DNA from 3 places in the Halomonas tibetensis genome. Region 3 is predicted to be linked to each of the others. Evidence: predicted binding sites of a transcription regulator. Region 3 holds the regulator's gene; each other region holds the start of a gene.
What was found. Region 3 encodes sigma-54, which starts transcription at its own class of promoters, with help from an activator protein. Its sites were predicted from a motif close to TGGCACNNNNNTTGCTNT; they were not measured.
Positions count from the first base shown of each region.

Region 1 (10,621 bases), on a different contig from region 3:
CCGGTCTCTCCAGCGCGGAGATCAGCGAGCTGTCCCGCGTACTCGGCAAGAAATTAGACTTCCGCCGCGACACCCGTCGCGGCGATCGTTTTCAGGTGCTGGTGGAGTCCGACATTATCGATGGCTCCAGCTTCGATCCGCGAGTGCTCGCCGTGCAGTACGAGGGAGAGCGACTCGACCTGACCCTGATTCGCAACGATACCGACAACAATTTCTACACTCCCAACGGTGAAAGCCTCGATCCGGCCTTCAACCGCTATCCCTTCGAGGGCAGCTACCGGCTGAGCTCGAACTTCAATCCTCGTCGCAAGCACCCGGTTACCGGTCGCGTGAGCCCACATCGCGGCACCGACTTCGCCATGCCTATCGGCACGCCGGTCGTTGCTCCGGCAGACGGCCGAGTGGAAAAAGTGGCCAACCATCCGACAGCGGGGCGCTACATCGTGGTACGCCATGATAACGGCTATCAGACCCGCTATCTGCACCTCTCTCGCCCGTTGGTCAGCCGCGGAGATCGAGTGACCATGGGCGAACGCATTGCGCTGTCCGGCAACACCGGCCGCAGCACGGGTCCGCACTTGCACTACGAAGTGTTGGTTAACAGCAGCCAGGTCAATGCGATGACCGTCTCCCTTCCGGAAAACAAGAGCCTCTCCGGCGACAAGCTGGTGGCCTTCCGCCGACAGGCAGAACCGCTGTTGGCTGTCCTGCAGAGCGGCGACACCGGAACAGTGGTGGCAAGCCGCCGAAGCAACGACGAGGGCTGAACCTTCGCCGACACCACGCAGCGCCCCGCTTTTCAGCGGGGCGCTGCAGTTAAGGGCCCTTGCCATTCATTGCTGACCCTCTCCCATCACGGAGACACTGTTTGTCCTCGCCCCACATGAGTCGCACCCAACCCACGCCCCCACCCACGAACCGCCTGGCGGCCTTCTTCGGGGTTTTTCGCTACAGCCGTCGGGCGCTAACCCTGGTCTGGCAAACCTCGCGGCCACTCACTGTGGGGCTGGCGCTGTGCACCTTGGTAGCCGGTGTGCTGCCGGCTGTGGCGGCCTGGATTGGTCAGCTGATCGTCGACGCCGTGGTAGCGGCCATGGCCTACCACCGAGAGACCGGCGCGGCTATCACCTTTGAAAGCACCTGGCCGGTGCTGCGCTACGTGCTGGCCGAGGCCGGGATTATCGCCGCCATCGCCATGGCCCAGCGTGGCCTCTCGGCCCAGCAGTCGCTGCTGCGTGCCCTGCTGGGCCAGAAGGTCAACGTGATGATTCTCGAGAAGGCCGGCACCGTCAGCCTGGCCCAGTTCGAGGATTCTGAGTTCTACGACAAGTTGACTCGGGCCCGCCGCGAGGCGTCGGTACGCCCGCTGGGGCTGGTTAACAAGACCTTCGGTCTCGCCCAGAACGGCATTTCGCTGGTCAGTTTCGGCTTCCTGCTCGTGCAGTTCTCGCCCTGGGCCCTGCTGATCCTGATGGTAGGGGCGTTGCCGGTGTTCCTCTCCGAGGCCAAGTTCTCCGGCGACGCCTTCCGGCTGTTCCGCTGGCGCTCGCCACAGACCCGCATGCAGATGTATCTGGAGACGGTGCTGGCCCGGGAAGACAGCATCAAGGAGGTCAAGCTGTTCGGCCTGGAATCCCTGCTGCTGGATCGCTACCGGAAGATCTTCGATACCCTCTACGGCGAAGATCGCCGCCTGACGCTGCGCCGCGAGAGCTGGGGCTTCGGCCTCGGGCTGATCGGCACCCTGGCCTTTTACGGTGCCTACGCCTGGGTGGTGGTGGAGACGATCTCGGGCGGTCTGACCCTGGGCGAGATGACCATGTACCTGATGGTCTTCAAGCAGGGCCAAGGGGCACTCTCGGCGAGCCTGACCTCGGTGAGCGGGATGTATGAGGACAATCTCTACCTCTCCAACCTCTACGAGTATCTGGAACAGCCAGTGGCAGCGCAGACCGGCACCCTGACCGAAGGCGCCCACCCCAGCGACGGCATTCGTTTCGAGAACGTTGGCTTCACCTACCCCGGCGCCGAAAATCCCGCGCTTGCCGGCATCTCGCTGCATCTATCCCCCGGCGAGAGCCTGGCGCTGGTAGGCGCCAACGGCTCCGGCAAGACCACGCTGATCAAGCTGCTTACCCGACTCTATGAGCCCAGTGAAGGGCGCATCCTGCTGGACGGCAGCGACCTGCGCGAGTGGGACGTCCGGGCCCTTCGGCGGCGCGTCGGGGTGATCTTCCAGGACTTTGTACGCTACCAGCTCAAGGTGGGCGAGAACCTGGGGGCCGGCGACGTAGCCGCCTTCGACGACGAAGCGCGCTGGCAAGAGGCGGCGCGGCGTGGCCTTGCCGACGACTTCATCGCTTCGATGCCCGGCGGCTACCACACCCAGCTGGGCCGCTGGTTCAAGGGGGGCCAGGAGCTCTCAGGCGGCCAGTGGCAGAAGGTTGCCCTGTCGCGGGCCTATATGCGCGAGAGCGCCGACATCCTGGTGCTCGATGAACCCACCGCTGCCATGGACGCCGCCGCTGAGGCAGCGGTATTTGCCGACTTCCGAAAGCACAGCCACAACAAGATGACCATGCTGATCTCCCACCGCTTCTCTACCGTGCGCGCCGCGGATCAGATACTGGTGATCGACGGCGGTGAGATTCTGGAGCAGGGCAACCACGACAGCCTGATGGCCTCCAACGGACGCTATGCCCGGCTGTTCCGGCTGCAGGCGAAAGGCTATGAGTAGGCGCCATCGCGCCATGCATCGCCGAGGTGTCAGACCTGCGTCTACAGCACCGACGTGCGATTGAGTGCCCGTAGCACGTCGTCGTCACGGTCGTAGATATCCGGTCGAAACACCAGCTGGCCATCCTCACCCGGATGCACGGTCCAGTAGTGCAGGATCACCGGCATGCGGCTGGCCAGCGGCACGTTGCGGGTCTGGCCGCTGGCGGTCAGCGCCTGCACGTTCTGGCCAGATTCGGTGTCGTCCAACAGCAGCTGGGCAAACTCCAGCACGCCCTGCACACGGATGCAGCCTGAGCTGAAGGCTCGCTGCTCCCGGGCAAAGAGCCCCTGGGCCGGGGTGTCATGCAGGTAGACCAGATGGTCGTTGGGGAAACGGATCACCACCTGCCCCAGAGCGTTATGAGGTCCCGAATCCTGACGGATCATCACGTTGCCCGGGCTCCACCAGTTGATCTGTCGGGGATCAAGGCGCTGACCCGAGGGGCTGAGCACCCGCATGTTCTGCCGCTGCAGATAGCCCAGGTCGCGACGGATCGCCGGCAGGACGTCCTCGCGCATGATGGTAGGGGGCACTGTCCAGGTGGGGTTGACGGTCATGTGGGTGATCTCGGAGCGCAGCGACGGGGTGCGTCGATAGGGCTGACCCACCACGATACGCGAACGCCATATCTCGCCGTTTGGGCGGAAATAGCTGAGCCGGTAGCCGGCGATATCCACCAGCACGAAGGCCTCCGGCAGGCCATTCAGCAGCCAGCGAGCACGCTCCAGGTTGAGTCGAATCTGATCGATACGCGCCGCTACCGGCACATTTAAGGCGTCTCGTGTCTGGGGACCGACGATACCATCCGCCTCAAGCAGGTGGCGGCGCTGGAAGCGCTTCACCGCCTCTTCCAGGAGAGCATCGAATCGCCGCGGGTCCGGGGTCTCAAGCTCGGCGCGCGGAAAGGCGGAGGGGTCGGCGGCCATTACCTCGAGCTCCCCCTCCATGGCCAACCGCTCACGGAGCAGGCTGACCGTGTCATCCACATCTTCCAAGCGCAGCACGCGAGGCTGCTCAGGCAGCGGCGGCCAACCGCCCACCCGCTGGATGTTGCGGTAGCGTGCCAGGCCGCTGCGCAGCCGCTCGTAGGGCGCATAGGGTGGGCGCGCTTCGCTGAAGGCCTGCTCGAATCGCTGGCCGTCCACGGCCCGGGATATGGTGTCGAGATCGAGTCGCGCCGGCGCCACCGGAATCTCCCACTGAGGGTCGACTTGGCGCGGATCAAGGCGACCGCGCTGCAGATGGCTCAACGCCGTCAGCAGCAGCGCGGAGGTCTCCAGGTCAAATTGCGCCAGCTCAACCAGCGCGGCATCTGACTCGTGAAGTCGGCGACGTTCGGCTACCAGCCGGTTTGCCCGGTAGTCACTCGGGTCCAATCCATCGCTTTCGAGGGTCTGAAGGGCTTCGGCAAAGGCCGCCACCCGCTGGCGCTCCGCCCAGGCCGGGCGGTAATCACGGATTGCATAGAAATCTTGCAGCTCGGCGTCTTGCTCGGCCACCAGGAGGGCGATTTCCACCTCCAGGCTGCCAGTCTGGACGTCATGCGGCTCCTCAGCACTAATAGACGCGGATACCAACAGCACCACTGTGGCGAGGATGGGAACAAATAACCGCATGTTCGGTTCCTTTTATCGTTTAAGGCTAAATTGGCTTTCCTTGGCTCTCTCTCCATAATAGCCACAGGTTCGGGGCCACAGGGAAGCAGGCTTCGCTTAACCTTGCTTGGCTTCCCGTCAGTTACCGACTCTCAAGGTACCGTCTTCATGATCCCATCACTGTTTCCCCTGCCCCTGCTCGCCGGCTGCGTATTGCTCGCTTCCGGCCAGGCTCATGCCGATACCTTCCTCGCCCAGACCCTGCACCCCGAGGTGCTCCAGGACCAGACCCTGGATGAACGACTCAACCGCCTGGCGCCTGGCGCAGACCCTAAGGTGCTATCGCTTGCCGCCAATGCCCTGGCCTGCGCCGACCCGGACGCCGAGCGCCTGGCGGTGATCGACTATTCGCTCCCCTCCAGCGAGCCACGTCTATGGGTTTTTGACCTCAACCGCGACGAGTTGCTGTTCAAGGAGCTTGTCTCCCACGGCCAGGGCTCCGGTGACGCCATGGCTACCACCTTCTCTAATGTCCCGGAAAGCCACCAATCCAGCCTGGGGCTTTTTCGCACCATGAACACCTACTACGGTCGCAACGGCTACTCGCTTCGCCTGGAAGGCTTGGAAACTGGCATCAACGACCTGGCTTACCAGCGCGCCATTGTCATCCACGGGGCCGACTACGTCAGCGACAGCTTCATCGAACAGACCGGTCGCCTGGGGCGCAGCCACGGCTGCCCGGCGGTGCGCCAGGATGTTACCTACTCCCTGATCGACAGCATCAAGGAGGAGCAGTACCTGTTTGTCTACTACCCGGACCAGGAGTGGCTCGAGGGCTCCGCCTATCTGGCCTGCGACCGCGTCGAAGGTCAGCTCGCCATGCGTTGAGACGGGCGGTTTTCGTTTGCGTCTCTCTGGCAGAGGGCTATGCTGACGCTTTGTGCAGTGCATCAAAGCAAAAGCAGGGACACTTATGACCGAGACCAAACGTATCGACCTGGCGCTACAGGGCGGTGGTTCCCACGGCGCCTTCACCTGGGGAGTGATGGACCGTCTGCTCGAGGATCCCCGCATCGAGATCGAGGGGATCAGCGGCACCAGCGCCGGGGCCATGAACGGTGTCGTAATGGCCGATGCCCTGACCCGCGGCGACCGCGACACCGCCCGCCAGGCGCTGCACGACTTCTGGGAAGCGGTCAGCCATGCCGGCAGGTCCAGCCCCATCCAGCGCACCCCGCTGGACAAGCTCATGGGCAACTGGAGCCTCGACCACTCGCCGGGCTACATCGCCATGGACCTGATGAGCCGGCTGGTCTCGCCCTACCAGCTCAACCCCTTCGACCTCAATCCGCTGCGCGACATCGTCAGCGAAAGGGTCGATTTCGAGCGGGTGCGCCACTGCGAGGACCTCAAGCTTTTCGTCACCGCCACCAACGTGCGCAGCGGCAAGCAGCGTATCTTCACCCGCGAGGAGATGAGCTTGGACGCGGTGATGGCCTCGGCCTGCCTGCCCACGGTGTTCAAGGCGGTGGAGATAGACGGCGAGGCCTACTGGGACGGCGGCTACATGGGCAACCCCTCGCTGATGCCGCTGATGGAGCATTGTGGCACCCGAGACATCATGATCGTGCAGATCAACCCTATCTACCGCGAAGAGCTGCCCACCAACGCCGCGGCGATCATGAACCGTCTCAATGAGATCACCTTCAACGCCGCCCTTATCAAGGAGGTGCGCATGATTGCCATGGTCCAGCGCCTCCTCGGCGATCACGGTGTGGACATCGGCTGCTTCGGGGGCACCCTCTTTCACCGCATCGCCGGGGACGAGACCCTTTGCAAGCTCTCGGTCTCCAGCAAGCTCAACTCCGAGTGGCCCTTCCTCTGCCATCTGCGCGACGAGGGTCGGCGCACCGCCGAGAAGTGGCTGGTCGAGAATTTCGAGGATCTGGGCCAACGCTCCACCCTGGACGTCGAGAGCGTCTATCAGGATACGGAAACGCCACGCTGAGAATGCGTTGAATGGAAGCCTGATTCTGCAGAGCAGCACGGCATCGGCGTTACCACGATCAGAATCAGGCGGGAAAGCACACTGAGCCCCGCCTGCTGTCGTAGGCGAGAGGAAAGGACTGGATAGAGCAGGGTGATCTTCATCAGCCCCCTAGGTTCGCGTGGTAGCGCGCGTCGGTCGCCGCAACAGGCACCAGGATCGGGCACATGCGTGCGGCACTGCACCATCGAATTGCTTATTATCCCACTCGGTCGAGGGCCGCCTGATGAAGGCGGCCCTAGTTTTTTTTCAAGCCACTGAAAAATAATTAAAAAGCACTAAAGTGGCAGCTTATTTGCTTATTACAGATCAAGACTTGGTGGACGTGGACCAGGCTCCGTGGAGCACGAGTGCGTCGAACCTGACCTTCAACGTCGAAGGGCTCGTTTGCTAACGCGATTGACTGATCCGCGAGGTTACACCATGGACGTTCTCAACAAGGCCAACAGGATCCGACTGCTGGACTTCACCACCCCCCAGATGCGCGCGTTTCACTTCTCCTGGTTCGCCTTCCATATCTGCTTCTTTGGCTGGTTCGGTATCGCCCCGCTTATGGCAGTGGTCCGCGAGGACCTCAGCCTGACCCAGACTCAGATCGGCAACACCATCATTGCCTCGGTGCTGATCACCGTGATCGTGCGTCTGGCCATCGGCGTACTCTGCGACCGCATCGGGCCACGCAAGGCTTACTCTGGCCTGCTGATCCTTGGCTCGATTCCGGTGATGAGTATCGGCTTCGCCAACAGCTTCGAGACCTTCCTGCTGGCACGCCTGGCCATCGGTGCCATCGGCGCGGCCTTCGTCATCACTCAGTACCACACCACCATGATGTTCGCCCCCAACGTGGTGGGCACCGCCAACGCCACCAGCGCCGGCTGGGGCAACCTGGGTGGTGGTACCACCCAAATCCTGATGCCGCTGATCTTCTCCGGCCTGCTGATGCTGGGCGTCAGCGAAACGCTTGGCTGGCGCCTGGCCATGGTGGTGCCCGGCATCGTGCTGTTCGTCACTGGCATCTGCTATTACCGCTTTACTCAGGATGCACCCAACGGCAACTTCGAGGACCTGCGCGCCCGGGGCGAGCTTCCCCAGGCCAGCGGCGACAGCGGTGCAGGCCAGACCTTCCTGGCCGCCGCCAAGGATATCCGCGTCTGGGCCCTGTTCGTGGTCTACGCCATCTGCTTCGGTGTCGAGCTGACCATCAACAACATCGCCGCCATCTACTTTTTCGACCACTTCGACCTCACCCTGGCCACTGCGGGCATGCTGGCGGGGCTGTTCGGCCTGATGAATATCTTCGCCCGCACCATGGGCGGTATCTTCTCGGATCTGTTCGCCAAGCATGGGGGCCTGAAGGGCCGCGTTCGCTGGCTGTTCATCGCCCTGGTCTGCGAGGGGATCGCCCTGATCGCCTTCTCCCAGATGCATGTGCTCTCCTATGCCATCGGCATCATGCTGGTCTTCAGCCTCTTCGTGCAGATGGCCGAAGGTGCCACCTATGGCGTGGTCCCCTTCATCAACAAGAAGGCACTGGGTGCCGTGGCCGGCATCGTCGGCGCTGGCGGCAACGTGGGCGCCGTGGGCGCCGCCTTCCTGTTCCGCAGCGAGGCCATCACCTACCAGCAGGGGCTATTCTACCTGGGGGTGACCGTGCTGGTGCTGGCCTCCTGCGCGCTGGTCGTGCGCTTCTCCGACGAAACGGAAGCCGAGGAGGCCAAGGCCTACCAGGACGCCGTGGGCGAAGACACCGGCGCCGGCGCCCTGTCGCTGCGCTGAGCCTCGCGCCCCCACCCGGGGAGTTGCCCCACCCGCCCGCCGCTCTCAGAAGCGGCGGCTTTCGTCCGGGCCCATGGCGCGCCGCTATTCTCATCACATCACCGCATCCTGAAGGAGACGGCTGCCATCATCGGGAGTGCTACGCCAGTCCGGCACTCATCGGTCAGTGGTAGACAAACACGAACATTGGCGTAGCCTGGCTCACCTGTCCATTCCCCTTGAAGGATCTCGTATGACACTCGTATCAGGTGACCAAAATGCGCGGCATGCCCCGTACTTTTAGTGCGGGGAAGGATGGGGCCGCCGAGGTAGCGCGGGCGCCGCAGGCGCCCTATAATGCTGGACATATGGACAGTAAATGGTAAGCCATGCAGCGCCTTCAAGCCTTCAAATACGAGCTGATGCCCAACGGTGAGCAGGTGCGGAAAATGCGCCAGTTCGCCGGCATGGCGCGGTTCGTATTCAATCGGGGGCTGGCGCTGCAGAAGGTTCGCTTCGAGGCAGGTGAATAAAAGCTCGGCTACGCGGCCTTGTGCAAAGAGCTCTCTGGCTGGCGCAACAGCGCCGAGATGCCGTGGCTCAAGGGAGGCCCGATTCACCCGCTTCAGCAGTCACTGAAAGACTTGGAGCGTGCCTACACCAACTTCTTCGCCAAGCGGGCGGACTTTCCGCGCTTCAAGAAGAAAGGTCAGCGCGACAGCCTCCGCTATCCCGATCCTAAACAGATCAAGCTCGACCAGGGTAACGGCAGGATATTCCTGCCTAAGCTCGGCTGGCTGCGCTACCGCAATAGCCGCGATGCACTGGGGGCGGTCAAGAATGTCACCGTCAGCCAGTCAGGAGGCCGCTGGTTCGTCAGCATCCAGACCCAACGCGAGGTTGAAGTGCCGGCTCCCAGCGGAGGCGCCGTCGGCATCGACATGGGCGTGGCAAGGTTCGCCACGCTCTCGGACGGCTCCTACCTCGCGCCGCGCAACAGCTTCAAGGCGCATCAAGTGGCGCTGCGCAAGGCGCAGCGCACCCTGAGCCACAATACCAAGTTCAGCAACAACGGGAAGAAGGCCAAGGCTCGCATCCAGAAGATCCAAGCTCGCATCGCCAATGTCCGCCGCGATGACTTACACAAGGCTTCCGCCACGATCAGCCAAAACCACGCGCTCGTGGTGCTGGAAGACTTGCAGGTAGGCAACATGTCGCGGTCGGCAAAGGGCAGTGTCGAGCAGCCCGGTCGCAACGTCCGGGCCAAGGCGGGGCTCAACCGCTCGATTCTCGACCAGGGCTGGTTCGAGTTCCGCCGCCAGCTCGACTACAAGCTGGCCTGGCGCGGGGCGCATCTGGTCACGGTGCCACCGCGCAACACCAGTCGCACCTCCCCCGAGTGTGGGCATGTGGCCGCCGGGAACCGGCGAAGCCAATCTCGCTTCGCCTGTGTCGAGTGCGGCTTTGAGGCCAATGCCGATCATGTCGGCGCGATCAATGTGCTAAGGGCAGGGCATGCCCGGTTAGCCTGTAAAGTGAGCGGTGCAGCAAGGCCGCCAGCAGCAGGAACCCGCCGAAGCGACTCAGTGGCAGCCGTAAGCTGCACCTGAGCGCCGTAGGATCCCCTTCCTTTCCGCCATTGGCGGCAACGCAAGCTGAGGGAGGGGGGAAGTCAAAAGATTCCCGATGTCACGATCAAGACCAACGGCTCGGATGGCCCCCGGGACGTCTCCACCGGTGAGCTGTTTGCCGGCAAGCGGGTGGTGCTGTTCGCCGTACCGGGCGCGTTCACGCCCGGATGCTCCAACACCCATATGCCCGGCTTCGTGATCAAGGCCGATGAGATCCTCGCCAAGGGGGTGGATACCATCGCCTGCATGGCGGTCAACGATGCCTTCGTGATGGATGCCTGGCAGCAGACTCAGAATGCCGAAGCCTTCACCATGCTGGCCGATGGTAACGCCGACTTCACCAAGGCCATTGGCACCGAGATGGATGCCAGCGGTGGCGGCATGGGCATCCGCAGCAAGCGCTTTGCCCTGATCGCCAACGATGGCGTGGTCGAGTACATGGGGATCGACACCAAGGGCGTCGAGAAGAGCAGTGCCGAAACAGTGCTGGCGCAGCTGTGAGCCGGGCGAGCCAACCGCCATAGAAAACGGTGCCAAGGACTCTCACCCCGTAGCCTCCGACACCATAGCCGCAGAAGGGCCGGTCATAAAGACCGGCCCTTCTGCGTCGGGGTGACGGGGCAGAGTCTTCTGCTGCGCTCTGCGGGAGCACGCCTGAATATTACCCGCGTTGCCGTCGTGTGAGCCCTCCCGGCGGGTCGCCATCGACGCCGGCGACTCGCTGAACGGCCGGACTGGTCTCGACCATGTGCACCACGCTGCCGACCACGATCAGGCACGGCGAAGGCAGCGGCTGGTCGGCCAGCTGCTGCGG
Region 1 covers NZ_JBHRSQ010000007.1:418,712-429,332, reverse strand. Annotated here, with positions in the region: gene ACFODV_RS04855 (peptidoglycan DD-metalloendopeptidase family protein) at 1-767, shown strand, start outside; gene ACFODV_RS04850 (ABC transporter ATP-binding protein) at 884-2,737, shown strand; gene ACFODV_RS04845 (L,D-transpeptidase family protein) at 2,779-4,395, opposite strand; gene ACFODV_RS04840 (murein L,D-transpeptidase catalytic domain family protein) at 4,543-5,262, shown strand; gene ACFODV_RS04835 (patatin-like phospholipase family protein) at 5,348-6,382, shown strand; gene ACFODV_RS04830 (NarK family nitrate/nitrite MFS transporter) at 6,845-8,197, shown strand; gene ACFODV_RS04825 (helix-turn-helix domain-containing protein) at 8,566-8,709, shown strand; gene ACFODV_RS04820 (RNA-guided endonuclease InsQ/TnpB family protein) at 8,728-9,786, shown strand; gene ACFODV_RS04815 (peroxiredoxin) at 9,832-10,308, shown strand; gene cobA (uroporphyrinogen-III C-methyltransferase) at 10,469-10,621, opposite strand, start outside.
Region 1: a site for sigma-54 is predicted at 6,706-6,723, ahead of ACFODV_RS04830 (NarK family nitrate/nitrite MFS transporter). Genes of this name have one in related genera too.

Region 2 (10,621 bases), on a different contig from region 3:
GTCAGCGTATTGCGTCCCCAGCCGAGCAGCTCCGCGGCCTCGCCCTTGCGCCCGCCGGTATGGCGCAGCGCGGTCTCGATGAGTATCCGCTCAAAGTCCGGCACCGCCTCCTCCAGCAGATGGGTATGTCCCGCGGCCAGGGCGCGATCGGCCCAGTCGCGGAACGCCGCCCGCCAGTCGCCGCTGGCCCTGCTGCCGCCGTCACTCCCTCGCAGCTCAGGCGGGAGGTCCTCCACCAGAATCTCGCGCCCGGAGGCCATCACCGTCAGCCATCGACAAGTGTTCTCGAGCTGACGCACATTGCCCGGCCAGGGCAGGCGGGTCAGGTGGGTCTCGGCCTCGGGGGTCAGCACTTTGATATCGGTGGAGAGTTCCTTGGCCGCCTCGGCCAGGAAATGGCGGGCCAGTTGGGGGATGTCTTCGCGCCGCTCGGCCAGTTTCGGCAGGTGCACACGAATCACGTTGAGCCGATGGAAAAGATCCTCGCGGAAACGCCCATCATCCACCAGGCTCTCGAGGTTCTGATGGGTGGCAGCGATGATGCGCACATCCACCTTCACCGGCATATGACCGCCGACCCGATAGAACTCGCCGTCGGCCAGCACGCGCAGCAGACGGGTCTGGGTCTCGGCGGGCATGTCGCCGATCTCGTCCAGGAACAGAGTGCCACCGTCAGCTTGTTCGAAGCGCCCCTGGCGCTGGGCGGCCGCACCGGTGAAGGCCCCCTTTTCGTGGCCGAACAGCTCCGACTCGATCAGGTCCCTGGGGATCGCGGCCATATTCAGCGCAATGAAGGGCTTGCCGGCACGCGGACTGTGCTGATGCAGGGCTCGGGCGACCCGCTCCTTGCCGGTACCCGACTCGCCGTTGATCAGCACCGTGATATGCGAGTGCGACAGACGGCCGATGGCGCGAAAAACCTCCTGCATGGCCGGCGCCTCGCCGATGATCTCGGCGCCCAGCCCCTCGGGCACGCTCACCGGGCGCTGACGCTCCCTGGCGTGGGCCACGGCACGACGCACCAGCGCCAGCGCCTCGTCCACATCGAAGGGCTTGGGCAGATACTCGAAGGCACCGCCCTGGTAGGAGGCCACCGCACTGTCCAGGTCGGAGTGGGCGGTCATCACGATCACTGGCAGGTCGGGATGGACCTCGCGCACCCGGGCCATCAGATCCAGACCATCAATGCCCGGCATGCGGATATCAGTGACCAGCACATCGGGAGGAGAGTCGAGCAAGCGCTGCAGGGCCGTATCGGCGCGCTCGATGCACTCAACGTTCAGGTCGGGTTGGGCCAGGGCACGTTCGAGCACCCAGCGGATGGCGCGGTCGTCGTCGACGACCACCACGCGTGCGGCGTCAGTCATGGCGCTTCTCCAGGGGAATCAGCAGTCGGAATTCGGTCTGGCCTGGCACGGAATCACATTCAATCAGGCCCTGGTGCTGGTGAAGGATCGCCTGGGCAATGGAGAGCCCCAGTCCACTGCCCTCGGCGCGGCCGGAGACCATGGGATAGAAGAGCGTTTCGCGCAGCCCATCGGGCACCCCCGGTCCGTTATCGATCACCCCCACCTCGCACACCAGGCGATGCCGCTCCGCCCCCAGGGTGAACTGACGCCGCGCTCGGGTGCGCAGCACCAGCCGAGGCCCTGGCGTTGCGGCCTCGTTCATCGACTCCACGGCATTGCGCGCCACGTTGAGCACCGCCTGGATCATCTGGGCCTCATCGCCGGCCAGGTCGGGCAGGCTGGGGTCATAGTCACGCTCGACCCGCACCTGGGGATGCTCGACAATCATCAGCGAACGCACCCGCTCCAGCACCTTGTGGATATTGAGCGGCTCGTGGCGAGTCATACGGTTGGGGCCGAGCATGGAGTCCACCAGGTCGCGCAGCCGGTCCACCTCCTCGACAATGATCCGGGTAAACTCCTTCAGGTTCGGATCGTCCAGGTCGCGCTCGAGCAGCTGGGCCGCGCCACGAATCCCACCCAGAGGGTTCTTCACCTCGTGGGCCAGACCCCGCGTCAGCACCTTGATGGTTTCCTGGCGGGTCAGCAGCGCTTCCTCTCGAGAGATGCGCATCAGCCGGTCGCGAGGCTCGATTTCCAGCAGCAGCTCTTGGCGGGATAGCGGCGTCACCGTGTAATCCACGGTAAGGGTCTCACCGGCCAACAGAACGAGCCGCGCCTCGCGCTGGGTGAAGGGGTGGAACTCGTCCCGCGCCTTGCCCAGGACCTCACCGAGCCCATCATCGCTCTCCATCAGGGCGCACAGCCGCCCTCCCTTTACCCGGCTGAGGCTGATCGCCAGCAATGCCTCGGCGGCAGGGTTCATCCATTGCAGCCTCAGCTCACCGTCCAGAAGAACCACAGCGGTGGAAAGGTGCTCCATCAAGCGTTGGTACATCGATTCGCCCATGTCGGATCCAGGAGTATCCTTTTCAGGACACCAAGGGTTTGCAAGAAGCGCGCCAGATTTGCGAGGCCCGGGATCACTGGCCGCAGGGCGTCGGTGCGGGATGCTAGTGCACCAAAATAGAGCAAAAGAAAAAGATCTGCACGAAGCAGCGGCCGACACTGGTGCGCCAGGTGCCCCGAGAAGGCTCAACGGTAGGTAGCGTGCTCCTCTTGGCGGCGCAGAGGAGAATCATCCTCGGGCAGTCGACGGACCGGTTCACCGCGACGCAGCGGAGACGGCGTCTCGACGGGTGGTGGCGCCGGTTTCACGGGCCAGGGAGGCCGTTCGCCATCGTGTGGAGAGCGACAGGGCCTCGGACTTCCGTCCGGGCACCACGGCCAGGGCGCCCAGCGCGGGGGCAGCTAATTGGTCGGGCGGTTGACGCTGGCACGATGCACAAAGATGGTGACAGGGGAGCTGCGATGGCGAACAGCACCGCTGCCATCAATAAGCTCAGCCTGTAACACGTGCTCGCCGGGATTCATGTTGGCGACCATGAAGGCTGTGGTATGCATCGCCGTCTGACTCACCCTGCCATTCAGCAGTAAACGCACCCGGTGATCCTCGCGCAGGGCCGGCTCGATGCCCAGTTCCACCGACACGTTGCCAGCCGACCCCACCGGAAAGGCCTGCTCATGGCTGGGCGACAGAATGCGGAAGCTGTCATAGGGCATGAAGGGCTGCCCGGGGGAACCCGTCACGGTTTCCGCTCCGCTGCCCTGCGCGCGCGGTGCGGGCTGGCCGGTGCGCACCTCGCCGGTGGCGGGCACGACCGTTACCGGCGCCAGCTCCACCTGCTCGCCGCCCCGCTCCGGATTATCGGTGAACACCACGTTCCCCTGGGCGTCGGTGGTGCGGTAGATCGTCTGGGCCTGAGCAGCCAGGCTGAAACTCAGCCCTATCGTCAGGATCATCAAGGCCTTGTTCATGGATACCCCCTGCGTACCGCTTTCCTGGCGGTCTGTGGATGGTGTCGCACATTGCTTCATTGGATAGTGAACAAGATAAAGGGGTTCCGCCATGGCGGAACCCCTTTTTGATCAACGCCGGGCGTCGATGCCGTACCAGGGCGCTTTGCCTCTGGCCGCTGCCGTCACCAGCAGCTCGTCGTTAACCGCGAGCTGTTAACAGCTGTAGTACATATCGAATTCGATGGGGTGTGTGGTCATGCGAATGCGCTCCACGTCCTCCATCTTCAGTTCGATGTAGGCGTCGATCATGTCATCGGTAAACACGCCACCCTCGGTAAGGAAGGCGCGGTCCTGGTCCAACGCCTCCAGCGCCTGGTCGAGGCTGTGGGCCACGGTCGGCACGGCCTTGCCCTCTTCCGGCGGCAGGTCATAGAGGTTCTTGTCCATGGCGTCGCCGGGGTGGATCTTGTTCTTGATGCCGTCGATACCGGCCATGAGCATCGCCGAGAAGCACAGGTAGGGGTTGGCGGTCGGATCCGGAAAGCGGAGCTCGACGCGCTTGCCCTTGGGGCTGGCGGTGTAAGGGATGCGGATGGAAGCGGAGCGGTTACGTGCGCTGTAGGCCAGCATCACGGGGGCCTCGAAGCCCGGCACCAGGCGCTTGTAGGAGTTGGTGGAGGCATTGGCGAAGGCGTTCAGGGCACGGGCGTGCTTGATGATACCGCCGATGTAGTAGATCGCCATCTCGGAGAGACCCGCATACTCGTCGCCTGCGAACTGGTTATTTCCCTCCTTCCAAAAGGACTGGTGCACGTGCATGCCGCTGCCGTTGTCGCCAACCAGCGGCTTGGGCATGAAAGTGGCGGTCTTGCCGTAGGCGTGAGCCACATTGTGGATCACGTACTTCATCTCCTGAACCTCGTCGGCCTTCTTGACCAGGGTGTTGAACTTGATCCCGATCTCGTTCTGGCCGGCGTTGGCCACCTCGTGGTGGTGCACCTCGACGGTCTGACCGATGGCCTCAAGGGTGTTGCACATGGCGCCGCGGATGTCGTGGAAACTATCCACCGGGGGCACCGGGAAATAGCCGCCCTTGACGCGCGGACGGTGGGCCAGGTTACCGCCCTCGATAGCACGGTCGGTGGACCAGGCACCTTCTTCAGAGGTGATCTTGTACATGGAGCCCTCGATATCGGACTTCCAATGCACCTCGTCGAAGATAAAGAACTCGGGCTCCGGGCCAAAGAAGGCAGTATCGCCCAGGCCAGTGGATTGCAGGTAGGCCTCGGCGCGCTTGGCGATGGAGCGTGGGTCACGCTCATAGCCCTGCATGGTAGCTGGCTCGATAATGTCGCAGCGCAGCACCAGGGTGGAATCTTCGGTGAAGGGGTCGAGGAAGGCGGTGCCGTCTTCTGGCCGCAGGATCATGTCGGACTCGTTGATGCCTTTCCAGCCAGAGATGGAAGAACCATCGAACATCTGGCCGTTCTCGAAAAACTCCTCGTCCACATCACGGGCCGGAATGGTGACGTGCTGTTCCTTGCCACGGGTGTCGGTGAAGCGCAGATCGACCCACTTCACATCGTGTTCTTCAATCAGGGCGAGAGTCTTGGCAGACATGGTGTCCTCCGGGGTTGAGCTTGGCTCGAAGCCTTGGTGTGTTGCGAAGTTGTAGCATGCCGCAGACGAGCTGCCCACGGTTGCCGGCATTGTTTCCGACGCTACTCACTACTAAGCATACACCATGCCAATGTTGCACCTTGATGCACCATGGATACAGCAAAAATCTGATTTAAAAGAATAAAACAGGAATTTTTGGCGCACCAGACTGAATCAACGACACCTCGGCGTCGTGAGGGGCCATCGGTCAGGTCGATCCAGTGCGCTTTATTTGTGCAACATGACCTGTCAATGCACCAAAAAAGAGCGAAATAGATGCCCAGCCTAACTTATTTGCCCGCCGGGGAGAGGTAACGCGACCACGGCCTGAAACAGATTTTTCCTTCCAGAACCCTTTGATACGCAGACTCACCAACGACTACACTTGCTTACAACGCCATGAGGCGCCAGCAGTGAATTGCTGGCAGCTGGCTAGTGCCCCCATAGTGCGGCCCAATCCCGGAGTTCGCATGATCGATTTCACCGGCTGCATCCTCATCGACGCCCGCAGTGCTGGCTCCTACCTGCCCCGGCAGTTGGCCATTGTCGCGTCACTGGCACGGTCCGACACCACCCCTTTTTCCCTGCGAATTATCGACGACACCGGCGACCCCCGACTGCCATGTATTGCGCACCGTTTCGGCGCCCGTCTGATCAGCGTCTCCTCAGCCCCCCTGGGGCAGCGCCTTAACGACGCCATCGCCCCCTGTATCGGCGAGGTACTGGTCTTCCCCGGCATCGGCGATGCCTCCAGTGCCGAGGTGCTGATGCAACTGGCCATCGAGGTTGCCGCGGGTGAGTTCGATGCCGCCCTGCTTCCGACCCTGCACCGCAGCCCGCTTCAGCGTCTGCTTGTACAAATCAAGCGTCTGCCTCGTGGGGGAGGGCTGTGCCTGACTCATCGCTGGTATGAACGGATCGGCGGCTGCGACCCCAACCACAACAGCGGCGCTCTGGACGAACTGCTGGTGCGCCTGCGCGCCTGTGGCGCCCGGGTGAAGGCCGGCGCGCCGCGTTGACAGCCCATCGAAAGCACGAATCCGCTATTACCGAACCGGGGGAGGCTGTACAATGCGCGCCCTACATTCCCTGCCCCGCGCCTAGGGTACTTAATAAAACGTGTACATAGGTGCGTACATATCAGTGAGACACACCTTATGAGCACGACCGATAGCAATTCAGACGTCAGTAAGCTTCGCAACATCGCCATCATCGCCCACGTTGACCACGGCAAGACCACGCTGGTCGACAAGCTTCTCAGCCAGTCCGGCACCCTGGACCGCAAGGCCGAGGGTCAAGAACGCGTCATGGATTCCAATGACCAGGAGAAGGAACGCGGCATCACCATCCTGGCGAAGAATACTGCCATTCAATGGCAGGACCAGTCCGGCCAGGATTACCACATCAACATCGTCGACACGCCGGGACACGCCGATTTCGGTGGCGAAGTCGAACGCGTGATGTCGATGGTCGACTCCGTGCTGCTCCTGGTCGATGCCGTCGACGGCCCCATGCCACAGACTCGCTTCGTCACCCAGAAGGCCTTCGCCCAGGGGCTGAAGCCCATCGTGGTGGTCAACAAGATCGACCGTCCCGGCGCACGCCCCGATTGGGTCATCGACCAGATCTTCGACCTGTTCGATAACCTCGGCGCCACCGATGAGCAGCTCGACTTTCCGATCATCTACTGTTCGGCGCTGAATGGCGTTGCCGGCATGGACCCAGAAGAGCTGGCCGACGACATGGCGCCGATGCTGCAGTCCATCGTCGACATCGTCGAGCCGCCCAAGGTTGAGCTAAACGGTCCGTTCCAGATGCAGATCTCGGCGCTGGATTACAACAGCTATGTGGGCGTTATTGGCCTGGGCCGCATCAAGCGCGGCGCGGTCAAGCCCAACCAGCAGATCAGCGTGATCGGCGTGGATGGCAAGGTCCGCAAGGGCAAGATCGGCCAGGTGATGACTCACATGGGTCTGGAACGCGTGCAGACCAACGAAGCCACCGCAGGGGATATCGTCTGCGTGACCGGCATCGATGACCTCTCCATCTCCGATACGCTGTGCGACCCGGCCAAGGTCGAGGCATTGCCGCCGCTGTCTGTGGATGAGCCCACCGTCTCGATGTCCTTCCAGGTCAACGATTCTCCCTTCGCGGGCAAGGACGGCAAATTCGTCACCAGCCGAAATATCAAGGACCGTCTCGAGCAGGAGCTGATTCACAACGTAGCGCTTCGCGTCGAGCAGGGCGAGACCCCCGAGAAGTTCAAGGTCTCCGGCCGCGGCGAACTCCACCTCTCAGTACTGATCGAGACCATGCGTCGCGAGGGCTTCGAACTGGCCGTGGGCCGCCCCGAGGTGATCATCCGCGAGATCGACGGCGTCAAGCAGGAGCCGTACGAAGAGGTGATCGTCGACTGCGAGGAGCAGCACCAGGGCGCCATCATGGAGGAGCTCGGCTACCGCAAGGGCGAGATGACCAACATGCACCCCGACGGCAAGGGCCGCGTGCGCCTGGACTTCATCATCCCGGCGCGCGGCCTGATCGGCTTTCGCGGACAGTTCCTGACCTTGACCTCCGGTACCGGCATTCTCACCAGTCGCTTCGACCACTACGGCCCGCTCAAGCCCGATGCCTCCATCGAGCGTCGCAACGGCGTGCTGGTGTCGATGGTCGACGGCAAGGCGTTGGCCTATGCGCTGTTTGCTCTTCAGGAACGCGGCAAGCTGATCATCGATCACGCAACCGAAGTTTATGAAGGCATGCTGATCGGTATCAGCAACCGCGCCAATGACATGGTGGTCAACCCGACCAAGGGCAAGAAGCTCGACAACATGCGCTCCACGGGCAACGACGAGAACATCGTCCTGACCCCGCCGGTGAAGTTCAGCCTGGAGCAGGCCATCGAGTTTCTTGACTCCGATGAGCTGGTTGAGGTGACACCGCACCACATCCGGCTGCGCAAGAAGCTGCTCAAAGAAAACGAGCGCAAGCGTTCCAGCAAGAAATAAGACCGTCACCACGTCACACGACGCCCGCCCGGGAGCTCCCCGCGGCGGGCGTCGTCGTTGTCGGCCCCGCAATCCACTATGCTGGTAACGTCAACCGTTCGCCCTTATCTGTGTCCAATACAATCAGGAGGCCCCCCATGCACAAACACGTGGAATGGGACGACCCCGGCGCCGACAGCGTCATGCGCCACTTCGAGAATGAGCCCACGAGCCACTCGGCCCCCGGCCCTGGCGATATCCTCTCGGCACGCTATCTGGGCGCCATAGTGCGAGTGAAGGTAGAGGCCTATGTGGAGGGCACCAGCATCGGCGAGGTAGCAGCGATCATCGCCGTCAACAACGGTCGGCGACTGAAGTCCCACGGCAAGCTCGCCCTTGGCGATACCGTACGCCTGCCCGACGAGGCCCGCGCCCTGGAACCGAGCATTGGCCAGGCCAAGGATGACACCGAGGACAACGACAAGGAGCGCTAGTCGATAGAGGCATTATCGGCGAACTTAACGTCTGCTAAACGCTGCGAGACTGGCTCCCGAACGCATTTTCCCGCAAAGTTGCGGCATGGGCCCTCTTGGCCACCCGTTTCGCGTTCTGGAGCCTTCATGAGCACTCACAACGTCTGGACCCACAAGGGGACTTTTCTGCTGGCCGCCGTCGGCTCGGCAGTGGGTCTCGGCAACCTCTGGCGCTTCCCCTACCTCACCGGCGAGAACGGCGGCGGGGCCTTCATTCTGGTCTACGCCCTGACCATATTCGCCGTGGGCATTCCCATCCTGATCGCCGAAACTATGCTAGGTCGCAATAGCCGCCGCAGCCCGATCATGGGCATGCGCTTCCTGACCCGCACCCACAAGACCTCGCGGGCCTGGGAGTCCATCGGCTGGCTGGGGGCCGCTTCCGCCTTCCTGATCCTGAGCTTCTACTCCGTGATCGCCGGCTGGGCGATCCACTACACCTGGCAGATGCTCACCGGCTCGCTTGTCGGTGCCGATGCCGAGACCATTGGCGCCGGCTTCGACGCCCTGCTCGCCTCACCGGCACTTCTTACCCTTTACCACACCCTGTTCATCATCGCCTCGGGGCTGATCGTCGGAATGGGCATCCACAAGGGTATCGAGAGTGGGCTGCGCATCATCATGCCGGCACTGTTCGTCATCCTGCTGGTGGTTTTGGCCTACGGCGTGGCCAACGGCGACTTCGCCGCCGCGGCCAGTTTCCTGTTCACCTTCAATATCGCCGACCTGAGTCTCGAAGGCTGGCTGGCTGCCATGGGTCAGTCGTTCTTCACACTGAGCCTCGGCATGGGCGCGATCATGGCCTACGGCGCCTACATGTCCAGTGAGATCTCGTTGACCCGAACCGCGTTGGCCATCGCCGTCGTCGACACCGCCGTCGCCATGGTCGCAGGCCTGGCCATCTTCTCGCTGGTATTCGGTGCCGGCCTGGATGCCGGCCAGGGCCCGGGCCTCATGTTCGTCACCCTGCCGCTGGCCTTCGCCGAGATGCCTTTCGGCGCGCTGGTTGGCGGCGTATTTTTCATCCTGGTGCTGGGGGCAGCAATCAGCTCCTCCATCTCGTTGATTGAGCCGGTAGCCGCCTTTCTGGTCGAACGCTTCGACCTGACGCGTCCCCAGGCGGTGTTTGCCATGGTGTTGGCCAGCTGGGCGCTGGGCCTGGTCACCGTGGCCAGCTTCAACGTCTACGCCGAGGGCACGATCTTCCACACCCTGTTCGGCCGCAGCGCCTTCGAATTCATCGAGCTTCTGACCAACATCTTCATGCCGCTGGGGGGCCTGTTAATCGCACTGTTTGCTGGCTGGGCGCTGACCCACAGCGAGGTGATGAAGGAAATGCGCACCAACGAGACCTGGTTCGCCATCTGGCGCTTCCTGGTGCGCTTCGTCGCTCCGGCGGCAGTCGCCTTCGTCTTCCTGCGCGCCATTCCCCAGGTGGAGGGCTACCTGATTCCCGCCGTCGGCGCCCTGGTGATCGTTGGTGCTTTTGCTGCCGGCCGCACCTTCCTGGTGGACGACAGCCAGGATCAGTGACGGTGTTGCCGCCCAGCCCCTGGGCGGCAACGGCGTGACGGCCCAAGACAACAACGGAGAAAACCTCCTCATGGCCCCCATGATCGACGTGCGACACGTCCACAAGGCCTTCGGTGGCCTCAAGGTGATCAACGACTGCTCGCTGTCGGTGGAGAAGGGTTCCATCACCGGGTTGATCGGCCCCAATGGCGCCGGCAAGTCGACGCTATTCAACATCATTGCCGGCGCCTTGCCGCTCGACAGCGGCCAGGTGCTGCTCGAGGGCGAGGACATCACCAACTGCCCCGCGAACGAACTGTTCCACAAGGGCCTGCTGCGCACCTTCCAGATCGCCCACGAGTTCTCCCATATGACCGCCCTGGAGAACCTGATGATGGTGCCACCCCGCCAGGCCGGAGAAAGCCTGTTCAATGCCTGGTTCAACCCCGGAAGGGTCAGGCAGGAGGAGGAGGGAGTGCGCCGCCGCGCCCTGGAGGTGATCGACTTCGTCGGCCTGCACCATGTGCGCAACGAACTGGCCGGCAATCTCTCCGGCGGCCAG
Region 2 covers NZ_JBHRSQ010000010.1:23,161-33,781, reverse strand. Annotated here, with positions in the region: gene ntrC (nitrogen regulation protein NR(I)) at 1-1,367, opposite strand, end outside; gene glnL (nitrogen regulation protein NR(II)) at 1,360-2,406, opposite strand; gene ACFODV_RS08015 (DUF4124 domain-containing protein) at 2,820-3,386, opposite strand; gene glnA (glutamate--ammonia ligase) at 3,582-4,988, opposite strand; gene ACFODV_RS08005 (hypothetical protein) at 5,498-6,046, shown strand; gene typA (translational GTPase TypA) at 6,185-8,035, shown strand; gene ACFODV_RS07995 (hypothetical protein) at 8,173-8,508, shown strand; gene ACFODV_RS07990 (sodium-dependent transporter) at 8,635-10,080, shown strand; gene ACFODV_RS07985 (ABC transporter ATP-binding protein) at 10,151-10,621, shown strand, end outside.
Region 2: a site for sigma-54 is predicted at 5,101-5,118, ahead of glnA (glutamate--ammonia ligase). Genes of this name have one in related genera too.

Region 3 (10,621 bases):
GCAGCATGCGCCTGACCGGTGATCGGGTGGAGATCGAGCGAAACGCCCAGGGTCAGCTCTCCCGGGCCATCGCCACCGGCGAACGCGCCTATCTGGAGCAGCAGCCCGACCCAAGCGAACCCCTGGTCCGTGGGTGGGGACGCACCATCATCTACCACGTGGCTGAACGACGCATGGAACTGATCGACCGCGCCGAGCTGCATCAAGGCGGCGACACCTTCGACGGCGGCTACCTCGAGTACTTCCTCGATCGACGGGTGGTGCATGCGCGCAGCGAGGGCGAAGGCGTCGAGGGACGCCAGCGCATTCGCATGACCCTCCAGCCCGAGCAGTAAGGCGGCCCATGAAAACCCTCTATGCCCGCCATCTTGCCAAGAGCTACAAGCGCCGCCGCGTGGTCAAGGACATCAATCTGGCCATCCGCCAAGGCAGCATCGTCGGCTTGCTCGGCCCCAACGGCGCCGGCAAGACCACTTCCTTCTACATGATCGTAGGGCTGGTGCGCGCTGACGCCGGTGAAGTCGCCATCGACGACCTGGATCTGACGCGGGCGGCCATGCACGAACGCGCCCGAGCCGGCATCGGCTATCTGCCCCAGGAAGCGTCGATCTTTCGCAAACTCTCCGTGGCCGACAACATCATGGCGATCCTCGAGACCCGCAAGGACCTCGATCGCGAGGGGCGCCGGGCACGCCTCGAGCAGCTGCTTGAAGAGTTCCATGTGACCCATATTCGCGGCAATCTCGGAATGAGCCTATCCGGCGGAGAGAGACGGCGGGTCGAAATTGCCAGAGCCCTGGCGACGGAACCAGCGTTTATCCTGCTCGACGAGCCCTTCGCCGGCGTCGACCCCATCTCGGTGGGCGAGATCAAGGGGGTCATCCGACAGCTCAAGGCCCGCGGCATCGGCGTGCTGATCACGGACCACAACGTGCGCGAGACCCTCGACATCTGCGATACCGCCTATATCGTCGGCGATGGCCAGATCATCGCCGAAGGCAACGCCGAGGAGATTCTCGCCAATCAGCGTGTCCGCGAGGTTTACCTGGGCCAGGACTTCCGTCTCTGACCATGCCTTCACCTGGCCATAATCCTTTATCGACACCACTCTCACGACACAATCCCATGATAAGCCAGTCGTTATCCCATGACGGCATGCTGCTTGCGGCTGGCACAGTAGTTGCAAAGCCAACGCTTGCAAGCCCACAGCACCCGGGCTAGGGTGATGCTTTCCGGCCACTTCCCGGCATACGAGGGCAGACCGTCACGATGGCCATGAAAGCCTCCCTGCAGCTACGCGTCGGCACTCAGCTGACCATGACGCCCCAACTCCAGCAGGCCATCGCCCTGCTGCAGCTCTCTACCCTCGATCTTCGCCAGGAGATTCAGCAGGCCCTGGAATCCAACCCTCTGCTCGAATTAGAGGAGGATTTTGGCGAGCAGGCGGTGACCGAGACGCCAGAGGATGACTGGGCCAGCGAGATCCCGGATGAACTCGTCACCGACAGCGAGTGGTCGGACACCTATCAAGATCTGGGCGTTCCCGCCGGCAGCGGCGAGGGCCCAGACTTCGAGCGCGAAGCAGCGGGCCAGAGTCTCCAGGGGCACCTGACCTGGCAGTTGGCGATGACCGACCTGGATCCGAGGGAGCGCCAGGTCGCCGAGAGCCTGATCGATGCCGTAGACGCCGCCGGCTATCTTGCTCAACCCCTGGATGAGATCCGCGACGGCCTCAGAGCCCAGGGGCTAGGGGGCCTGCGCAGCGCAGAGGTCGAGCAGGTGCTGCTGCGATTGCAGCAGTTCGAGCCCACCGGCGTTTTCGCCAGGGACCTGCGCGAGTGCCTGATGCTGCAGCTCGCCGCCCTGCCCGACGACACTCCCCTGCTGCCCCAGTCGCGTCGCCTGGTCCGCCAGTTCCTCGAGGCCCTGGCCGGGGACGATCGTCGTCTGCTCAAGCGACGCCTGGGCCTGGACGACGACGCTCTCGACACGGCCATCGCCGTGGTGCGCTCCCTGGACCCCCGGCCCGGAAGCGCCTATTCCGACGTCGAGAACGACTACGTGATCCCCGATCTGGTGGCGCGCCACGATAACCGCGGCTGGCACGTGGAGCTCAATCCCGAGGCGCTGCCGAAGCTGCGCATCCAGCCCGACTATGCCGCGCTGATCCGCCGTGCGGACAAGAGCCAGGATAACCAGTTTCTCAAGGACCACCTCCAAGAAGCGCGCTGGCTGATGAAGAGTCTCTCAAGCCGCAACGACACTTTGCTGCGGGTGGGACGAGAGATCATGGTCCGCCAGCTCGGTTTTCTCGAGCGCGGCGAGGAGTCGATGAAACCCTTGATTCTCGCCGACATTGCCCAGGTCGTGGAGATGCATGAATCGACCATCTCCCGGGTCACCACCCAGAAATATATCCACACCCCGCGGGGCGTGTTCGAGCTGAAGTACTTCTTTTCCAGCCACGTCGGCGGCAACGGCGAGGGTGATGCCCACTCCAGCACCGCCATCCGCGCCAGGATCCGCAAGCTGATCCTGGAAGAGCCGCCCCGCAAGCCGCTGTCCGACAGCAAACTGGTGACCCTGCTCGACGAGGCCGGCATCCAGGTGGCGAGGAGGACGGTGGCGAAGTACCGGGAGGCCATGGGCATCCCCTCCTCCAGCGATCGCAAACGACTTCGATGACCGACATCAGGCCTGTTAAGACGGCGGCGGCACGAGGGGTATGCAAGGCAGGAAAAAGGGTTACAATCGATTCATAACCAACGACCAAGGAGCGTCTCATGCAAGTCAATATCACCGGCCATCATGTGGAACTGACCGATGCCCTGCGTGGCTATGTGGACGAGAAACTGGCTCGCGTGGAGCGCCACTACGACAACATCACCAACGTGCATGTAACCCTGTCCGTAGAAAAGGAGCGTCAGCACGCCGCCTGCACCCTGCATGCTGCCGGTGCCGACCTGCATGCCGAAGCCCAGGATATTGATATGTATGCTGCCATCGATGCCCTGGCCGACAAGCTTGACCGCCAGCTGGTCAAGCACAAGGAAAAGACTCAGGCCCGCGCTCAAGGCGCCGGCGCTCGCTGAGTCTGCCATGTCACTTGAAACCATCCTGCCCCCGGAGCGCATCCTGTTCAGTGTCCCCGGGGGCAGCAAGAAGCGAGTGCTGGAATTCTTCAGCACCTTTATCGCCCAGAATACGCCCAGCCTCGACAGCCAGGAGGTGTTCAGCCGTCTAATTGGCCGTGAGCGCCTGGGCAGCACCGGCATCGGCAACGGTGTGGCTATTCCCCACGCTCGCAACCCGCACTGCAAGTCTCCCATTGCCGGGTTCCTGAAACTCGCCGAGCCGGTGGATTTCGACGCCATCGACGGTGAGCCGGTCGACCTGGTCTTCGTGCTGCTGGTACCCGAGGAGGCCGAAGATGCTCATCTGGCCCTGCTTGCCCAGGTAGCGGGCGTCATGAACGACGCCGAGACACGTAGCGGGCTGCGCAAGAGTGAAAGCCAGCGCGAGCTACACGAACGGCTTATCGAGGCGATCCGACGACAGGGGTAAATGCCCCGCGGGCCACCCGGCCAGATTGACGACCAGGAGACCCCCATGCAGCTCGTGATCATCAGCGGTCGTTCCGGCTCAGGCAAGTCGATCGCGCTGCAGGCCCTTGAAGACCTGGGCTACTATGCCATTGACAACCTGCCGGCCGTATTGCTCGGCTCCCTGGTCGACGAGCTCAAGGGACCGGAATCGCCACGCTCTTCCATCGCCGTCAGCATCGATGCGCGCAATCTTCCCCAGGCACTTCAGCGCTTCCCCAGCCTGCTTGAGGAAGTGCGTGCCCGAGGTATTGACTGCCAGGTGATCTATCTGACCACCGATGCCCGTATCCTGCTGGAGCGCTACTCGGAAACGCGCCGCCGCCATCCGCTGACTCGAGACAGCGAAATGACACTGGCCGAAGCCATCGACTCGGAAGAGCTGGCACTCTCCGGAATCCGCGACCTGGCAGACCTTGTCATCGATACGTCTCGACTCTCGGTCCATGAGTTGCGTGGTCGTATCGCCGACCAGGTGGCCAGCCATCAGCCCGACCAGCTCACTCTGACCATCGAGTCTTTCGGCTTCAAACGCGGCGTACCACCGGATGCCGACCTGGTGTTCGACGCCCGCTGTTTACCCAATCCCTACTGGGATCCGCAGCTGCGTGCCAGCACCGGTCGTGACCCGGAAGTCGTCGCCTTTCTGGAGAGCTATGCGCTGGTCGATGAGATGCGCCACGATATTCAAGCCTGGGTAGAGCGATGGCTGCCCGCCTATCTGGCCAGCCACCGCAGCTACCTGACGGTGGCCATCGGCTGTACGGGGGGGCAGCATCGCTCGGTCTACCTGGCGGAGCGCCTGGCCGCCAGCCTGGCCATCTCTCACCCCTTGGTCCGGCTGCGCCACCGCGAACTGGGTATCAACCACTCTTTACCCGTGTCCTCGCCGCCGGAACGGACGGCAATCGTCACACCTCATCAAGGACGTTGAGCGTGCCGCAACGCAAGCTGACCCTGACCAACCGGCGTGGCCTGCACGCCCGCGCCGCCACCAAACTGGTGCAGTGCTGCCAGCCCTTCGATGCTTGCATCAGCGTGGAGAACGGCTCCCTTCAGGGCGACGCTGCCAACATCATGTCGCTGCTGATGCTGGCCGCTCCCTGCGGCACCGAACTCACCGTCAGTGCCGAGGGCGAGGATGCTGACGCGGCGCTTGATGCCGTTCAGGCGCTCTTCGAGGCTCGCTTCCACGAGGATGAGTGAGGTCGAGCGTCAGCTTCCGGCGACGGTCATCTCATCGATCAGCCAGCTGCCGGTATGAATGCTGCCGCGGGTATCAATATCGCTGCCCACGCCGACTAAGCCCTTGAACATCGCCTCCATGTTCCCGGCAATGGTGAACTCCTCCACCGGATGCTGGATCTTGCCGTCCTCCACCCAGAAGCCCGCCGCTCCGCGAGAATAGTCTCCGGTCACGGCATTGACCCCCTGCCCCATCAGTTCGGTGACCATCACCCCTCGCCCCATGCGGGCAAGCAGCTCGTCGCGGGATTCCAACGGGGCAGTGAGACGCAGATTGCGCGCACCACCCGCGTTGGCGGTCGTCTTCATGCCCAGTCGCCGGGCACTGTAGGCTGAGAGCATATAGCTGGCCAGGCGGCCGTTTTCGATGAAGACGTTGTCGCGGGTCTGAACACCGTCACCGTCGAAGGGCGAACTGGCCATGGCCCCGATCTCCATGGGTCGCTCCTGGAGACTGAACCACTCTGGAAAAAGCCCATCGCCAAGCCGATCGCAGAGGAAAGAGGCCTCGCGATAAAGGGCACTGCCGGCGATGGCGCCCATCAGCGAGCCAATCAGCCCCCCCGCCAGGGCCGGATCGAACAGCACCGGCAATCGCCCCGTGGCTGGACGACTCGCGCCCAGACGCCGCAGGGTGCGTTCGGCGGCGCTCTCGCCCACCCATTCCGGCGCCAGCAGATCACGAGGGTGGCGCGCACTGGTGTAGTCGTAGTCGCGCTGCATGCCATTTTCGTCTTCGGCGATCAGCATGCAGGAGAGCGAATGGCGGCTGCCACGCTGGCTGCCCAGGAAATCATGGCTGTTGGCGTAGACACGCACGCCCTCACCGCTGGATAGCGAGGCGCCGTCGGAACTCATGATGCCCGGGCGGCGACGACCGGCAGCTTCGCAGGCCAGCGCCATCTCGATGGCCTGCTCGGTGGTCAGAGCCCAGGGGTGGTGGACGTCGAGGTCCGGCAGCTCACGGGCCATCAGCTCGGCGTCGGCCAGGCCTGATGCGGGGTCCTCACCGGTGTGGCGAGCGATCGCGATGGCTTTTTCTACCACCGCGCGGATCGACGCTTCACCGGCGTCGGTGGAGGAAGCGCTGCCCTTGCGCTTGCCCACATAGACCGTCACGGCGATACCCTGGTCCCGAGAGAGCTCCACCGTCTCCACTTCGCCCTCCCTCACGCTCACGCCGGTGCCCTGGTCCACGCTGGCGCCTACCTCGCAAGCGTCGGCGCCGAGCCGACGGGCCAGTTCCAAGGCCATCTGGGCGCGGGACTCCAGCTGGGTCTGCTGGGCGACGGCATCGAATGCCTGTGTCATGGATCTCTCCTCGTGATGTTGCGCTCAAGCCCGACGCCGCGGGCTGGTATACTGTAGAAAATTCTCTAGCCTCAACCATGGATGCGGCATGCCCCAGGATTCCCCCCGCGAGTTACTCGCCCAGATTACGCTCTCGGACGATGAGCCCGTCAGCAAGTCCCAGCTCAAGCGTGAAATGCACGCCCTGCAGGCGCTCGGCGAGGCGATCATCGCCATGACACCAGGCGAGCGCGCCCGCTTCCCCCTTTCCGACGACATGCTGGCCGCCGTGGAGGAAACCTCGAGGATCCGCTCCCACGAGGGGCGCCGACGCCACATGCAGTACGTGGGAAAGGTCATGCGTCGCGAGGATCTTGAAGCGATCAAGGCCGTCTATGACGAGCTCGAAAAGGAGACGCTGCGCCGAGACCACGCCTTCCATCGACTGGAGTCGTGGCGGGATCGCCTCCTCGACGAGGGCGATGAGGCCCTGGAGGCCTTCATCGACGACTACCCCGACGTCGATCGCCAGACGCTGCGCCAGCTGATTCGTAATGCCCAGCGCGAACGCGAGAGAGACAAGCCCCCGGCCAGCGCCCGCAAGCTGTTCAAGCTGATCCGCGATACCGCGGGGATGTAAATCAGGACTGGGTGCCGCCAACGGTCAGCTCGTCCAGCTTGAGGGTGGGCTGGCCCACCCCCACCGGCACGCCCTGGCCTTCCTTGCCGCAGACGCCGATGCCGGTATCCAGTTCCATGTCGTGGCCGATCATCGACACCCGACCCATCGCCTCGGGGCCGTTACCGATCAGGGTCGCGCCCTTCACCGGAGCGGTAATCCTGCCATCCTCCACCAGATAGGCTTCGCTGGCCGAGAAGACGAACTTGCCCGAGGTGATATCGACCTGGCCGCCGCCGAAGCTCACCGCATACAGACCGCGCTTGACGCTCTTGAGGATGTCCGCGGGGTCGTCCTGCCCGGCCAGCATGACGGTGTTGGTCATGCGCGGCATGGGCAGGTGGGCGAAAGACTCGCGACGGGCGTTGCCGGTGGGCGCCATTCCCATCAGCCGGGCGTTAAGCTTGTCCTGCATATAGCCGGTGAGGATGCCGTCCTCGATCAGGGGGGTGTACTGCCCCGGAGTGCCCTCGTCGTCGATGGTCATGGAACCACGCCGGTCGACCAGAGTGGCATCGTCCACCACGGTGACACCCTTCGCCGCGACCCGCTGGCCCATGCGACCGGCAAAGGCAGAACTCCCTTTGCGGTTGAAATCACCTTCCAGGCCGTGGCCCACCGCCTCGTGGAGCAGGATGCCGGGCCAGCCCGGCGCCAGCACAACCGGCAACTGGCCGGCCGGGGCGTCGATCGCCTCCAGGTTCACCAGCGCCTGACGCACCGCCTCCTTCGCGAAGCGCTCGGCCACGCCCTCGTCGCGCAGCCGCGACATGGGGTAGCGACCCCCGCCGCCGGCGCTGCCCCGCTCGCGGCGGCCGTTTCGCACCACGATCACGCTGACGTTGAAGCGCACCAGAGGCCGGATATCCGCCGCCAGGGTGCCGTCGCTGGCGCGTACCAGCACCACCTCATGCACGCCGGATAGGGAGGCACTGACCTGGCTCACCGACGGGTCGGCGGCCCGAGCCACCCGGTCGGCCTCCTTGAGCAGGGCGATCTTCTCCTCGGCACTCAGCCCGGTGAGTGGATCGACGCCGCCATAGCGGGACTCTCCCTGCACCACCACCCGCGGCGCCACCGCCAGGCTCGTCCCGCTGCGCACGATGCTGGAGGCGGTGCGTCCGGTCTCGGCCAGCGCATCGGCGGTAATCTGGTTGGAGTAGGCGAAACCGGTCTTCTCGCCGGCCAGCGAGCGCACGCCCACCCCGCCGTCGATGTTGTAGCTCGCCTCTTTGACCTCGCCGTCTTCCAACACCCAGCCCTCATGCCAACTACGCTGGAAATAGAGATCGGCGTAGTCGATGCCGGGACCCAGGGCATGGCCGAGGCCAAGATCCAGGTCGTCGAGGGTCAGCCCCCCGGGAGTGAGCAGGAAGCTGGCGGCTTCGTTGAGCAGGCTAGGTCGAGATGCAGTCATTCGGCACTTTCCACTGAGATCTGCGGCGCGGTCCAGGGACCTCGCACGCGATAATGAATTCGGGTCACACGGTCAATGGCGTCGCCAAACAGGCGGTCGGCGATAAACAAAGCCCCGCCCACTATGGGCGCGCCGGCGATCACCGCCGCCAAGGGCAAATTGCGACTGATGGGTACCGTGACCTCCAGCCGCTGGTCCAGTTCCCGCCGCGCCAGGTCAACGCGGCCATCCAAAGTGAAGCGGGTCGCCGGACCCTCGACCACCAGGGGCCCTTGAGTTTCCAGTATCCCACCATACAGGGTCGCCGCACCGCTGACACGATCGAAGGCGGTGCCCTGCCCGGTCACGTCGGAGAAATCCAGACGCAGACGACGCACCAGGTTATCGACGTTGAGCAGCCCCACCAGACGGGCGGGGGTCGAAGCAAGGTTTACAAAGCGTCCATCACGCAGCTCCGCTTCCACGCTACCCCGGGAGCGCTCGAGAGCAAACTGCCAGGGCGCGCCCGGCCAGGCCAGCTGACTGGTCACCCGCGTTTCGGCGCTGTGGATCACCGCCGCCTGGCCAAGCCGCTCAAGGGCGGTACCTAAATCGCGACCGTCAAGTTCAAGTCTCGCCCGGGAGAGGGTATCAGCCGCCCCGGCAGCCTCCCAGACCAGCTCGCCCCGGGCGCTGATCTGGCCAATCGTCAGGCCCAGCGGAGACACGGTAAGGCTGTCGGGCGTGGCCTGCCAGCGAGCGGTAAAGGGCCCGAGGCGCTGGCCACCGCGCTCGATGTCGGCAATGCGCAGGCGGCCATCTGGCAACCCCCCCACCCAGCCGGGCAGCGGCGCCGGCTCGGGCGGGGTGGCGATTTCGTCAAGCAGCGACTCCACGGCCCCTGGCTGAGGCATCAGGCCGTCCAGGGAGAGGCGCATCAGGCTGATGTCCAAAGGCTCGACGAGGTTGGGCCGATAGTCGAGCTGCCCGGCTAGCAGGCTGCCGTCCAGCGCCAAGCGCCAGCCCCCTCCTATCTGGGGCCTGCCTTCGGCGGCGAGCGACCCGATGCAGTGGCCATCGCTGACCAGGCAGTCGGTGGCCAGACGCAGTTCACGCAGGACAACGGAACCATCGCCGGCGGCAAGACCGTCGAGTCCCCCCAGCGCCTCGGCCCAGGCCACCGGATCGAGTCGCGGCTGATAGGCATCGACCCACCACCCCTCCCCCTGGGGCCAGCCAGTGGTGGGCGGGCGCCCAAGCCACAACTGGCCCTGGCCCGGCCCATCGCCTGGCAGTGCCCGCCAGCGCAGCGACAGCAGGTCCCCCAACTTCCCCTCGAAGCGCCCCCCGGCGAGGTCCATGTCGAGCCGCAGCGGCAAGCGCTCACCTCCGGCCTTGCCCAGCAGTGACGGCAGGTCGATGGCCAGTCCCTCCAGGGTGCTGTCGAGCCGCAGATGCGTAGACGCTTCACCGATGGCCAACCTGCCCTGCCAGGGGAAGCGGCCGACGAGCGGCGCGCCGAGGGCCGGTAGCTCCGCCCAACGCGCCAGGGCGGATGCCTCGGCACTGCCGGAGAGGTCCAGCCCACCGCCTAGGGTATCGATCTGGGCACGCAGCGGACCGCCCAGCAGCAGTCCATCGATGCGTCCCTCAAGACCGCCTTGCTCGCCGCGCTGGCGCCAGGCCAGCGGTCCCGAAAGATCACGAAACACCAGGCCGAGCGGAAGGAACTCGAGTCGCGAAAAGGCAGTCTCGGTATCGATATCCAGGTCCAGCCCCCCTGGCTCGCCCAGCAGCAACGCCAGAGCGATCCGGCCCTCGACGCTACCCTCGACCTGCCAGTCGGCGATGGTCTCGATGCCCGCAACCGGCATGGCCTGCAGGTAGCGACGCAGCGCCTCGGCGGAAGCGACAAGCTCGCCTTCCACCTCGAGACGCTTATCAACCAGGCGCACCTGGCCGTTGCGGGCCACCACCCCCAGGCTCTCTGCCTGATCAAGGTTTGCCTCCAGGGTTGAGTCCTGCAGAGAGAGCCGTCCCTCGATATTCGTCAGGGCCGGCCAGGCGGGATCGAAGCCGAGCCGCCCCTGTTCAATCACCATCTCCAGTCCGAAGCTCGGGTCGATGCGTTCAGCGCCGCCCGCAAGAGGCACGTGCAGTCGCAGCGACCCCTGGGGTATCCGGCCAGCCACACCCTCGAGCCACTCGCGCAGTCCGTCGCCGAGAATCCCTACCGGCAGCCAGGTCGACAGCGGCGACTCGACAGCGTCAACGTCGGTGAACCCCAGCGAGAGACCAAAACCGCCGCGCTGCCCGCCCCCCAAGGCGAGGCCGAAACCGCCCTTCACCTCGGCCCCCCTCCACCCCACCTTCAGCTCTCTGCCGCTGACCAGGGTGCGCGGGCCGTCG
Region 3 covers NZ_JBHRSQ010000006.1:205,664-216,284, forward strand. Annotated here, with positions in the region: gene lptA (lipopolysaccharide transport periplasmic protein LptA) at 1-335, shown strand, start outside; gene lptB (LPS export ABC transporter ATP-binding protein) at 344-1,069, shown strand; gene ACFODV_RS02010 (RNA polymerase factor sigma-54) at 1,270-2,685, shown strand; gene hpf (ribosome hibernation-promoting factor, HPF/YfiA family) at 2,784-3,092, shown strand; gene ptsN (PTS IIA-like nitrogen regulatory protein PtsN) at 3,100-3,564, shown strand; gene rapZ (RNase adapter RapZ) at 3,610-4,536, shown strand; gene ACFODV_RS02030 (HPr family phosphocarrier protein) at 4,539-4,808, shown strand; gene pmbA (metalloprotease PmbA) at 4,818-6,158, opposite strand; gene yjgA (ribosome biogenesis factor YjgA) at 6,247-6,777, shown strand; gene tldD (metalloprotease TldD) at 6,779-8,233, opposite strand; gene ACFODV_RS02050 (YhdP family phospholipid transporter) at 8,230-10,621, opposite strand, start outside.